Regions from separate parts of the Novosphingobium sp. BL-S-21 genome, predicted to be linked through region 3. Evidence: riboswitches for the same ligand, from Rfam matches in the RefSeq annotation. Region 3 holds a riboswitch; each other region holds the start of a gene.

Region 1 (4,130 bases), 910 kb from region 3:
GTCGATCCCGTCACTTCCACCGATGCCAGGATCGGCAAGGCCGTCTCGCTGCGCGGCGACGGCACCTTGCGCAGCACCCCGTTCCGCGTGAGCGCCCGGCTGCTCTCCCCCGACGCCACCGTCAATCGCGGCAGCAACGCCCTGGAACTCACGGCCTGGGCGGCGAACAACCAGGTCGACGTCTCGGGCACCCTGCCCTCCATCGCCGATTTCGAGGACGTGCCGCTCAAGGTCCGCGCCCGCGGGCGCGACTTGTCCGAACTGCTGGGCATCATCGACGTCGCCATTCCCCAGACCCGCCGCTACGCACTGAAAGCGCAGCTGGTGAAGGACGGGGAGACCTATCGCTTCACCGGCATGACCGGCACGTTCGGCCAGTCCGACCTTTCGGGCAAGCTGACGGTGACCAATGCCGAGCGGCTGCGGCTGGATGCCGTGCTGGCGACCAGGCGGCTGGACATCGTTGATGCCGCGCCGTTCATCGGCTACAACCCGGACATCGTGGCATCGAAAGGCGCCGTGGCCGCGGCCGCCGCCACCGGCGCGGGCGCCCAACGCGTCCTGCCGGACGCCGCCCTGCCGGTGGAGACGATGCAGCGCTTCGACGCCGGGCTGGACTGGAAGGTCGGCGTGGTCCGCTCACGCAATGTGCCGGTGCAGAACATCGCCCTGAAGCTCTCGCTCGACCGGGGACGACTGGCCCTGTCGCCGCTGACATTCTCGATGGCGCGCGGCGATGTCGCCTCGGATCTGGTGTTCGACACGCGTCAGCGCCCCTCGGCCGTAAGCTACGATATTCGCCTCAAGTCCACGCCGATGGGCCGTCTGCTGGCCGGCTACGGCGTGGTGGAATCAGGCACGACCGGCACGATCGGCGGCCGCATCAAGCTGGAAGGCCGCGGCGACACGATCCACGATTCGCTCGCTTCGGCATCGGGCCGGATCGCCTTCATCATGCCCCGCGGCACGTTCTGGACGCGCAACGTGCAGCTGGCCGAGCTGGACCTCGGCACATTCGCCTCCAAGATGTTCGAGGGCAAGCTGAAGAAGCCCGTCCAGCTCAACTGCGGCCTGGTGGCCTTCACGGTGCGAGGCGGCACGGCGGCGGCCGACCCGATCCTGATCGACACGTCGAAAAACGTCATCACCGGGCGCGGCGGCTTCAGCTTCGACACCGAGGCGCTCGACATGGGCTTCCGCGCGGACGGCAAGAAGTTCAGCCTGTTTTCCGGGCAGTCGCCTGTCGGCATCGGCGGCCGCTTCGCCAAGCCCTCCCTCCAGGTCATCAGCCCGCAATTGCTCGGCCGCGCCGGGGTGGGCCTTGGACTGGCCGTGGCGGCGACGCCGGTGGCGGGCCTGCTCGCCTTCGTGGACGTGGGCGATGCCAAGTCCGCCGCTTGCGGCCCGGTGCTGTCGGGCGCCAATGCGCAGTCCCAGCGCACCGCCAAGGGCAAGCCGCGCGACGACGTCGGCTCCGGCCGTCCCGACAAGAACGACTGACTTTCCACCGCCGCGATAACGCCGCTCGGAACGGACGTGAACCGGAACGGGCGCGCTCTGGCCGGCTTCGCCCACGCGAACACATCCCGCTTGCACAGGGCGCACGCCCCGGCTAGCTCATCGCGTCCGCCATTTCCGCAAGGAGGGCGGGTAATGATCGCGCTGGTGCCTCGAAAGAGGCTTAATAGGGAACACGGTGAGAGAGGCTTCCTCTTGAATCCGAGGCTGTCCCTGCAACTGTAAGCGGTGAGCGCGATGCACATCACGCGGCGGGGCAATGCCCCCTGCCGCAGCCACTGGGCCGGACGCTAAATCCTGCGAGGCCTGGGAAGGCCGTGCATCGAGCGATGACCCGTGAGCCAGGAGACCTGCCAGCGTACGGTCGCTCTTGCTTTGGTCCAGGGGATGGCCGGGGCACGGTGATTTTTCCGTCTGAGCGACGAACCAGCGGCAAGGGCCGCACGGTGCGCTGAGCGGTCGTCCCGAATCCGGGCGCCCGGCCGGTCGACGCGCCGGTCGTTCGCGGGCCTGGGTTCGCGAGTGGCAGACCCTTGCCAAAAGCTCGCTTGGCGCCCGGCAGGGGAATGAAATGAAGATCGCAACCGTTTCGCACGCGGCGCTTGCCGCGGCGCTGACTCTCGCCTGCGCCGCGCAGGCCCGGGCCGCGGATGGCGGGAAGGTCGAGGGCCGGAAGTTCGAAGGCCAGGAGGCCGATGCCGCAGAGGCGGATGGCCCTTCGATCGTCGTCACCGGGCAGAGCCTGGAAGAGACGCTGCCGCAGGAACTCTCCCGCTACGGCAACGACGTCGTCACCGTCGATGAACGGCAGATCCGCAACAGCGGCGCGGTGGACGTGACCAAGGCGCTGGACCAGGTACCCGGCCTCTACGTGCGTGGCCGCAATGGCCCATTCACTTACGTCGACGTCTCGCTGCAGGGTTCGCGCACGCAGGACGTGCTCTGGACGATGGACGGCATCCGCCTCAACAACCGCCTGTACGGCAGCACCTCGCCCAACGACACGCTGCCCGCCAGCATGATCGAGCGGATCGAGGTCCTGCGCGGCGGAGAGAGCCTGTTCTACGGCACCCAGGCTTCGGCCGGAGTGATCAACGTGGTGACGCGCAGCTTTTCCGACGATCCGGGCGGCCAGGTCAATGCCTCGGTCGACAGCTGGGGCGGCACGACCCTGGACGGCTATGCGCGCGGCGCCCTGGGCGACCACCGCTTCGTGGCCTATGCCTCGCACAATCGCTCGGAAGGCTACCTGCCCTACAGCGCCTATCAGCCCAGCCTCACCGACCGGCACCTCGGCTACGACTTGTGGTCGGCCGGGCTCAAGTACCAGTACGCGCTGGCGCCGGATCTCGCACTCAACGCGCAGTACCAGCATACCGAGGCGAAGCTCGACAACTTATCCCCCACCCGCATTCGCGAGAGCCGCAACGACCGGAACGAGGAAGTGGCCAGCCTGCGGCTCGACTACACCGGCAGCGACAGCGTGCAGTTCTTCCTGAAAGGCTATTTCCACGACTGGAAGACCGCCTACATCCAGATCCGCAATTCGCTGCCCGACCATCAGCCCCAGGTGATCTACCCCGCCGGCACCTTCTGGGGCTACCGCGACTGGGGCGGCAGCGCGGTGATGAAGCTGCATCTGCACCCCGGCCTGGAATACCTGCTGGGCTACGACTTCCAGAACTTCAGCGGCCGGGACGACGTGCTGCTGATCGCGCCGACCAGCGAGCAGGTCCACGCCGGGATCCTGCAGCTTCGCACCACCGACGAGATCTCGTCGAAGGGCCGCCTGGCGGCGGGCCTGCGCTACAATCGCACGGACGGCGCGCGCAAGACGATCTGGAACGTCTCGGGCCGCTACGACTTTGCCGAGGCGCTCTATCTGGAAGCCAACGGCGGTACCGCCTTCGTGCTGCCCGACGCCTCGCAGCTCTACGGCAACGACCCTTGCTGCGAGGTGGGCAATCCGAACCTCAAGGCGGAGCAGAGCCTTTCGCTCAACCTCTCGGCAGGCGGCATCCTGCCGCTGGGCGCGGCCTCGCTGGGCTGGAAGGCGACCTATTTCGACCGGCGCATCACGGACATGATCGACAGCGTCTACGACGATCCCGCCTTCCCCGGCGGCACTTACGCCAACCTCGACGGCAAGGTCCGCTCGCAAGGCGCGGAGCTGGAACTCGACGCGCGCTGGCCGGGCGGCTGGAGCATCTCGGCCAGCTACACATATGCCCGCGTGCGCGAAAAGGGCGCATCGACGCAGCTGGACCGCAACCCCAAGCAATATGCCAAGGCCGCCTTGTCCTATGCGCCCGAAGACCAGCCCTTCGGCGCGAGCCTCAACGCCAGCTGGATCGGCGATGTCTGGTCGACCGCATCCGGCGCGGGGCGGCGGAACTACGGCAACTACGCCCTGCTCGATGTCGGCGCCTATCTTTACGTCGATGGGGCGGCGCGGCGGAACCGCTTCGGCGTCAATATCGAGAACCTGCTCGACCGGGAATATGCCACGCGCGGCTACCTTTCGGCCGCGACCGACCAGGGCGTGCTCGATGGCAGCAACAGCCGCTTCCTCTATTTCAACCGGGGCGTGCCGCGCACGCTGCGGATGCAAT
Region 2 (4,130 bases), on a different replicon from region 3:
AATTCGGCAGTTCACGGCATGTCCTTCGCACGAGCATCGACCCGGCCGGGTCGGCACGCATGCGAAAGGCAGGGCCTCTGCCGCCCATGCAGCGGACGACGCCCCCTCCCGCGCGGCGCGTGCCGGCACGGCAATGGCTGTCGTTGCGCGAGGAATGGCCCCGTTCGCCCGGCTCACCCTGTCCGGTCGAAGAACGACGGCGTCAGGCAGGTCTCCTGGCTCACGGGTCAGTGCCGTTTCGGCCGCCTTCTCAGGGACTTGCACCCCCAATGGCGAATTGGCCGCACGGCTCGCCGCTTACAGTTGCAGGGGCAGCCCGGGCATTCACCCGCGTTCCCTTTTGATCCCCTTGCGGGGAACCTGTCGCTGGAGCGCCCCTATCCCGGTGGGGTGCCGCGTGCAAGAGCCCGGCGCTTGCGCGTGTCCTGCCCGCGCTTGCGCTCTCTGGCGAAGTGCCATAGGCCCGCCGGGCCAGGGGGGCCCGCAAGGGCTTAATCGGGAAGTCCGGGCCAGAGGGGTAATCCCGCTGGAATCCGGCACTGCTCCCGCAACTGTAACCGGGGATGCGCCCCGCCAGCACGCCATTGGCACCGCGCGGTGCCGAGAAGGCGGCGGAAGGCGCGCCGATTCCGAGAAATCGGGCCCAGGAAGTCAGGAAACCGGCCCCCAGCCGTCGATCCTTCGCGCGGGCGGGATGTACCGGGCGGACGGGGGCCATGCCCGATGCGGAGCGCTGCTCCCCGCGGACCCGGTCTTTCGCGAGACGACAAGCCGTACTTGCGCCCAGGAGGATCGAACCGCCATGCCGCCCTGCCCCTTCCGCCTTTCGGATACCGCTCCGTCCGGACGATATTCGTGCCTGCCCGCATGACGGCCTGCCCCGCCCTGCTGGTCACCGCGCCCTCGTCGGGACAGGGCAAGACCCTCGTCACCGCCGCGCTGGCCCGCCGCCACCGCCGCGCCGGGCGCAAAGTGCGGGTGTTCAAGTGCGGGCCGGACTTCCTGGACCCGATGGTGCTGGAAAGGGCCAGCGGCGCGCCCGTCCACCAGCTCGACCTGTTCATGTGCGGAGAGCGGGAATGCCGCGCCTTGCTGCACGAGGCCGCGCGGGACGCCGACCTGATCCTTGTCGAAGGGGCAATGGGCCTGTTCGACGGCACCCCCTCCTCCGCCGACATCGCCCGCCTGTTCGGTCTGCCGGTCATGGCGGTGATCGACGGCGCCTCGATGGCGCAGACGTTCGGTGCGCTGGTCCACGGCCTTTCCACCTACCGCGCGGACGTGACCCTGGCCGCCGTGCTGGCCAACCGCGTCGGCAGCGCGCGCCATGCCGAACTGCTGGAGCGCGGCATGCCGGGCGGGGTGGAATGGCTTGGCACCCTGCGGCGCGATGCCGGGCTCGGCCTGCCCGAACGGCACCTCGGACTGGTGCAGGCCGGGGAGGTGGCGGATATCGAGGCGCGCATAGACCGCGCCGCCGACAGTCTGCCGGAAACCGCGCTCTGGCTGCCCGAGCCGGTGCCCTTCCCCGCCCCGGAAGCCGCCGAAGCGCCGCCCTCCGCGCTGTCAGGCCGCCGCATCGCCATTGCCCGCGACGAGGCCTTCGGCTTCATCTATCCCGCCAACCTCGCATTTCTGGAACGGGCCGGGGCGCGGCTCGCCTTCTTCTCGCCGCTGCGCGATGCCGTGCTGCCCCCTTGCGACGGCTTGTGGCTACCCGGGGGCTATCCCGAGCTGCATCTGGACGCTCTTTCCGCCAATCGCCCGATGATCGCGGCGATCCGCGCCCACTTCCAGGCGGGGCGGCCGATCCTGGCCGAATGCGGCGGCATGCTTTACGCCTCCGAGAGGCTCGAAAGCACCGACGGCGCCAGTGCCGCCCTGCTCGGCCTGCTGCCTGCGCGGGCCGTGATGCAAGGGCGGCTGGCAGCGCTGGGCATGCAGGAGATGGAACTGGGCGGTCATGTCGCGCGGGGCCACACGTTCCACTATTCGCGGCTGGAAACGTCCCTTTTGCCCACCGTCAGCGCCGTCACGCCGGACGGGCGGCCGGGCGAACGCCTGTTCCGCCACGGACCGCTCACGGCCAGCTACATGCACTTCTACTTCCCCTCGGCGCCGGAATTGATCGCCGACCTGCTGACCTGCCAAACCGCCGACCTGGGATTCAGGCGATAGCCGGCAGTTTCGCAAGGTGCTTGTCCAGCGTGAGCGGATAGTCCCGCACGCGCACCCCCGTGGCGTTGTAGACCGCGTTGGCCACGGCCGCGCCGACGCCGCAGAGCCCGAGTTCGCCCACGCCCTTGGCCTTCATCGGCGAGACCTTGTCGTCCGCCTCGTCGAGGAAAACCACGTCCTGGTGCGGAATGTCGGCGTGGACCGGCACTTCGTACCCGGCAAGGTCGTGATTGACGAAGAACCCGAAGCGCTTGTCGACCGCCAGTTCCTCCATCAGCGCGCCGCCCACGCCCATGGTCATGGCGCCGATGACCTGGCTGCGCGCCGTCTTGGGATTGAGGATACGTCCGGCCGCGCAGACCGCCAGCATGCGTCGCACCCGCGTCTCGCCGGTATAGGCGTCCACGGCCGCTTCCACAAAGTGCGCACCGAAGGTCGACTGCTGGAACTTCTTGCCCAGATCGCCCCACTGCATCGTCTCTTCGGCAACGATCTCGCCAGACTTCGCCGCCTCGGCCAGGGCGGCGGAGCGGTTACCCGCGCGCACTTCGCCATCGGCGAATTCCGCGGTGGCCGGATCCATGCCGAGCCGCTGCGCCGCGGCTTCGCGCAGCTTCACGCAAGCCGCATAGACGCCCGACGTGGAGCTGTTGGCGCCCCATTGCCCGCCGGAGCCTGCCGAGGCCGGGAACGAGGAATCGCCCAGCTTCACGCGCACGTTCTCCACCGGCAGGCCCATCATCTCCGCCGCGGTCTGGGCGATGATGGTGTAGGAGCCGGTGCCGATGTCGGTCATGTCGGTCTCCACCGTGACCACGCCGTCGCTCGACAGCCGCACGCGGGCGGCCGATGTCATGTTGATGTTGTTGCGGAACGCCGCCGCCACGCCCATGCCGATCAGCCAGCGCCCGTCGCGCATCTTGCCCGGACGCGTCTGGCGGCGTTCCCAGCCGAAGCGCTTTGCACCGTCCTCCAGGCATCGCACGAGGTTGCGCTGCGAGAAGGGCCGCTCGGGATGCTCGGGATCGACTTGCGTATCGTTGAGCACGCGGAACCGCACCGGGTCCATGCCCAGCTTCTCGGCCACTTCGTCGATGGCGATCTCCAGCGCCATGAGGCCGGGCGCTTCGCCGGGTGCGCGCATGGCATTGGCTTCGGGCAGGTCCAGTTCGGCCAGCCGCAGGGCAGTGAGGCGATTGGCGCCGGCATAGAGCAACTTGGTCTGCTGCGTCGCCGATTCCGGGCCGCCGCCGGGAAGGTCGCCGGACCAGCTTTCATGGCCGATCGCGGTGATGCGCCCGTCCTTGCCGGTGCCGATGCGGATGCGCTGGATCGTGGCCGGGCGGTGCGTGGCGTTGTTGAGCATCAGCGGCCGCGGCATCGCGATCTTCACCGGCCTGCCGCAGGCCTTCGCGCCCAGCGCCGCCATCACCGCATCGGCGCGCAGGAACAGCTTGCCCCCGAAACCGCCGCCGATGAAGGGCGAGCGGACATGGACTTTCTCGGGCGGCAGCTTGAAGGTGGCGGCCAGCTCCTTCTTGTTCCAGGCGATCATCTGGTTGGACGTCCAGACCGAGAGCGCATCCTCTTCCCACCAGGCGATGGTGGCGAAAGGCTCCATCATCGCGTGGTTCTGGTCGGGCGTGGTGTAAGTCTGGTCGAGCTGCACCGCGGCCGAGGCGAAGGCGCCCTCGAAATCCCCGGTATGGGTGTCGGCATCGCTGCCCGTCAGCGGCTGCGCGCCGGGCTTCGCCTTGGCGAGATCGAAACGGCCGTTACCGCGCTCGTATTCGATCCGCACCGCGTTGGCGGCATTGCGCGCCTGCTCGAAGCTCTCGGCCACGACCACCGCCAGCGCCTGATGGTAATGGTCGACAGCGGGACCGCCCAGCAGCTTGGCCGTGTTCATGCTGCCCTTGCCGAGCGGCTGTGCATTTTCGGCGCTGACCACC
Region 3 (4,130 bases):
CTCGCCGGCATGATCGCCTACGACCGCGTGACCATTGGCGGCGTCATCGACAGGCTGGTGCAGAAAGGCCTCGTAGACCGGGAAGTCAGCCCCACCGACCGGCGGGCGCGAGTGCTCATGCTCAGCAGTGCCGGACTGGTGACGCTCGATATCGCGGAGCCCTGGGTCGACAAGGTTCAGGACGATCTCGTCGTCCACCTGTCGCGCGACGAGCGCGATGTCTTCTTGAGAGTGCTCCAGAAAGCCACGCAGGCGGGCAACGAGATGAGCCGTGCGCCGCTCCGTCTCGTGGCCAAAGTGCAGAGTTCCTGAACCAGGCAGCTCTGCACTCCAACCGATTGAACGATCAGCACTTTGCCTTCTGCAGCACGCGCTCGGCCCAAAGTCCGAAAGCGAGGCCAATCGTCGCCCATAGCACCAGCTGCGTGCCGATGGAGGCCACGCGGAAGTTCCACAGAAGCACGGCCGGGAAGTCCGTGGGAACCTCGTTCACGGCAGGCAGCAGGAACTGCCCCAGGCCCACCAGGCCCAGATAGATCACAAGACCGAGCAGCGTCGCATCGAAACCGCGTCCCGGTCGTGCAAGGGCGCTCCTGATACGCGCTGCCACGACGGCCGCGCCGAGCGACAGCGCGATCATGCCGAAATAGGCGGCAGTGCGCAGGGCCACGGTTTCGTGCTTGCCTACGGCTGGCGGGGTCTGGGGATATTTGATCGCCGGTACCAGCACCACCAGCGCGAACGTCAGCGCGGCCAGCATGAGTGCGAAGCTGCGCGGGCCCAGATTTCCCATGCGGCCGTAGCCGTAAGCGAAGACGAGCGAGAAGATCCCGCCCACCGCAGCGCCGTACAGCACGAGCGCGGTCACCAGTCCCGCACCTTTCTGCGTATCGCGGCTGACGAGTTCCTCTTCCTGCGGCTCGGCCGGCGTGCCGGCGTGGGGCATGGCCATCCCGGCATGGCCGGACGGGGCATCATGCGCGGAGTGGCTTTCCTCGTAACCGATCGCCAGATCGATCTGCGGTTCGGCGAAGCCACGCGCAAAAAGCGTGGCGAGAAGCGCGCCCAGAATGCCGGCAAGCATCCCGCGCCAGAGCAAGTCCCTGGTCATGTGCACCGCCTCAGTGGCAGGGGAAGCCGAGGAGGTGACGCCCGTCGTGGACGAATTCGTGGACGTACATGCCCTGGAACAGGGAGAAGGCGCCCTGTTCGGTGCTGACGAAATAGATGAAGATGACGGCCAGCAGCGTGCCGAGCACGGCCCAGGGCGCGATGTCTTCCAGGGGAATGGCGTTACCGCCCTGCACGGGAATGAAAGCGTCGTCGAAAACTGCGGTGGAAACAGCCATTGTCATGCTCCTTGGCGGGATTGCGCGTCCCCGGAAAACCTGTTGCCAAGAAGGAAGGTCTGGCTCTCGACGGGACGGTTCCCGTGCGATTACAGTGGCGCGACCGCGCCGGATTCTCACCGGCTTCTTCGATACTCGACGCCGCTTCCTTAGGACCGCGCGGGCCGCGGCGTCAACGACCCCCCGGAATTTACCCTTGGCGACACCCCTCCTGCTGATCTGCATTGCCGCCACGGCGTCGAGCCGCGAAGGCCGGTTTCCCGAACCGGCGGAACCGCTGGATGCGGCAGGGCGACGCGATGCCGCCCTGGCCAGGTTGCCCCAACGCTACCACGCCGCGCTGCAAGCCAGCCCCGCCCGCGCCGCTGCCGAGACCGCCTCGGCGATGAGGCTTACGGCCAGGACCGAACCGGCGCTTGCCGATATCGATCATGGCGAGTGGCAAGGCTTGTCCTTCGCGCAGATCGAGGCGAGCGATCCCGGACAGCTCGGCCGGTGGCTGGCCGAACCCGCGCAAGGCGCGCTTGCGGGTGAAACACTGGATCAGGTTCGCACGCGGATCGGGGCATGGATGGACCGCGCTGCCGGCTCCGATGCGCCGACCTGCGCCATCACGCACCCGATGACGATCCGCGCCGCCCTCTCCCATGCGCTGGATCTGCCGCTGCGCGCAGCGCTTGCCATCGATGTGGCGCCGCTCTCCTGCACCGTTCTTTCCTTCAACCGGAGTTGGCGATTGCAGTCTCTGGGTCTTGCGGTGCGGGGCGTCCCCGGCTAATCGCCTCCGGGTTCGGGATGCCTTCTGGCGACCGGACGAAGATCGCGCCGGTGCCCCGCAAGGGGCTTAATACCGGAACGCGGTAAGGACGGTTCGCCGTCCCGATCCGCGGCTGTCCCTGCAACTGTAAGCGGCGAGCGCGATGCACATTCGCGGCGGGGCAAGGCCCCCACCGCAGCCACTGGGCCGGACGCTAAGTCATGCGAGGCCTGGGAAGGCCGTGCATCGCGTGATGACCCGCGAGCCAGGAAACCTGCCGGCGTCGATGTCGCTCTTGCCCGGGTCCAGGGAATGGCCAAGGCACGGTAACTCTTCCGTCTGAGCGACGTGATGCATGCGGCCGGGGCCGCAGCGGCATATCGCGTCGGGCGCCCGTGCGCCGGTCCGTCGCGGCGTGCCGCCATCGTCGCGCCCGCGACGGGACGTCCCGCCGTTTCAGGTCGCTGGCGCACGGGAGACGAGATATGAGCAAAGTTCCCACCACCGTCATCACCGGCTTCCTCGGCGCGGGCAAGACCACGCTGATCCGCCATCTGCTCCAGAACGCCAAGGGCCGCCGCCTCGCGCTCATCATCAACGAGTTCGGCGACGTCGGCGTCGACAGCGAACTGGTGAAGGGCTGCAATGACGAGGCCTGCCCGGAAGACGACATCGTCGAACTGGCCAACGGCTGCATCTGCTGCACCGTCGCCGACGATTTCCTGCCGACCATGCAGAAGCTGCTCGACCGCGAGAACAAGCCCGATCACATCATCATCGAAACGAGCGGCCTCGCCCTGCCCAAGCCGCTGGTGAAGGCGTTCCAGTGGCCGGATATCCGCACCCGCGCCACCGTGGACGGCGTGGTCGCGCTGATCGACGCCGATGCCGTGGCCGCCGGCCGCTTCGCCACGGACGAGGCCGCGCTTGCCGCAGCCCGCGCCGCCGATCCGATGCTGGACCATGAAAGCCCGCTGGAAGAACTGTTCGAGGAACAGCTCGGCTGCGCGGACATGGTCGTGCTCAACAAGACCGACCTCGTCGACGCAGACGCCCTCGCCCACGTCGAGACGCTGGTCTTGGCCGAGACGCGTCCCGGCGTGAAGATCGTGCGCGCGGACCACGGCGCGGTCGATATCGCCGCGCTGCTGGGCATCACCGCCGCTGCCGAGGACGACCTCGATTCCCGCCCCTCGCACATCGACGGGCTGGACGAGGATCACGACCATGACGACTTCGACAGCTTCGTTGTCTCCGGCGGTGATGTTGCCGATCTCGACGCCTTGCTCGCCCGCCTCGAGGACCTGATCGCGGAGCATGACGTGCTGCGCGTGAAGGGCATGGTCGCGGTCGGCGGCAAGCCGAGCCGCCTTGTCGTGCAGGCCGTGGGGCCGCGCATCCAGCACTTCTACGACCGCGCCTGGCTGCCGCAGGAAGCGCGCCGCACCCAGCTTGTGGTGATCGGCCAGAACGGGCTGGACCGCGCGGCCATCGAGGCCGGGCTGGCAGACGTTCTCGGCGCCGTGGCAGCGTGAAGCTTAGGCTCCCCTCCCCACTTCGTCATTGCGAACCCGCAAAGCGGGTGAAGCAATCCAGAGCCACGCAGAGCCGCCCTGGATTGCTTCGCTTCGCTCGCAATGACGAGGAAGAGTTCTGTCGCGGTGTCGGGGGGAACGCCTGATGCACCTGCTGTCCGCCACGCCGGGGACGATCTCCAACGGCGAGGAGGCGATCGACCTCGACCAGTCTCCCGGCGACATGGTGATCCTCACCGTGGCGGACAGCGAACTCGCCTGCTTTGCAAGCGCGGCGGCGCGGTTGCCCTCCGATGCTCCCAGCGTCCGCCTCGCCAACCTGCTGCAATTGCGCCATCCCTACTCGATCGACCTCTATGTCGATAAAGTGATCGCGCACGCCAAATTCGTGTGCGTGATCCTGCTCGGCGGCAAGAGCTACTGGGGCTACGGCATCGACGAGATCGCCCGCGTCGCGCGCGAGAACGGCATTGCCTTCGCCGCGATAGC

Evidence for each region. A riboswitch is a leader RNA that binds a small molecule or an ion and turns the genes downstream of it on or off. The one in region 3 is predicted to bind cobalamin.
Region 1: another riboswitch for cobalamin. It lies ahead of ACZ1J6_RS00720 (TonB-dependent receptor plug domain-containing protein); the one in region 3 lies ahead of cobW (cobalamin biosynthesis protein CobW).
Region 2: another riboswitch for cobalamin. It lies ahead of ACZ1J6_RS21365 (cobyrinate a,c-diamide synthase); the one in region 3 lies ahead of cobW (cobalamin biosynthesis protein CobW).

What each region holds. Positions count from the first base shown of each region.
Region 1 covers NZ_CM145495.1:180,519-184,648, reverse strand. Annotated here, with positions in the region: gene ACZ1J6_RS00725 (AsmA family protein) at 1-1,500, shown strand, start outside; cobalamin riboswitch at 1,649-1,890, shown strand; gene ACZ1J6_RS00720 (TonB-dependent receptor plug domain-containing protein) at 2,090-4,130, shown strand, end outside.
Region 2 covers NZ_CM145496.1:2,687,718-2,691,847, reverse strand. Annotated here, with positions in the region: gene ACZ1J6_RS21370 (TonB-dependent receptor plug domain-containing protein) at 1-15, opposite strand, end outside; cobalamin riboswitch at 189-379, opposite strand; cobalamin riboswitch at 459-682, shown strand; gene ACZ1J6_RS21365 (cobyrinate a,c-diamide synthase) at 856-2,178, shown strand; gene paoC (aldehyde oxidoreductase molybdenum-binding subunit PaoC) at 2,168-4,130, opposite strand, start outside.
Region 3 covers NZ_CM145495.1:1,090,991-1,095,120, reverse strand. Annotated here, with positions in the region: gene ACZ1J6_RS04295 (MarR family winged helix-turn-helix transcriptional regulator) at 1-312, shown strand, start outside; gene ACZ1J6_RS04290 (CbtA family protein) at 347-1,111, opposite strand; gene ACZ1J6_RS04285 (CbtB domain-containing protein) at 1,122-1,349, opposite strand; gene ACZ1J6_RS04280 (histidine phosphatase family protein) at 1,546-2,127, shown strand; cobalamin riboswitch at 2,160-2,402, shown strand; gene cobW (cobalamin biosynthesis protein CobW) at 2,592-3,641, shown strand; gene cobN (cobaltochelatase subunit CobN) at 3,787-4,130, shown strand, end outside.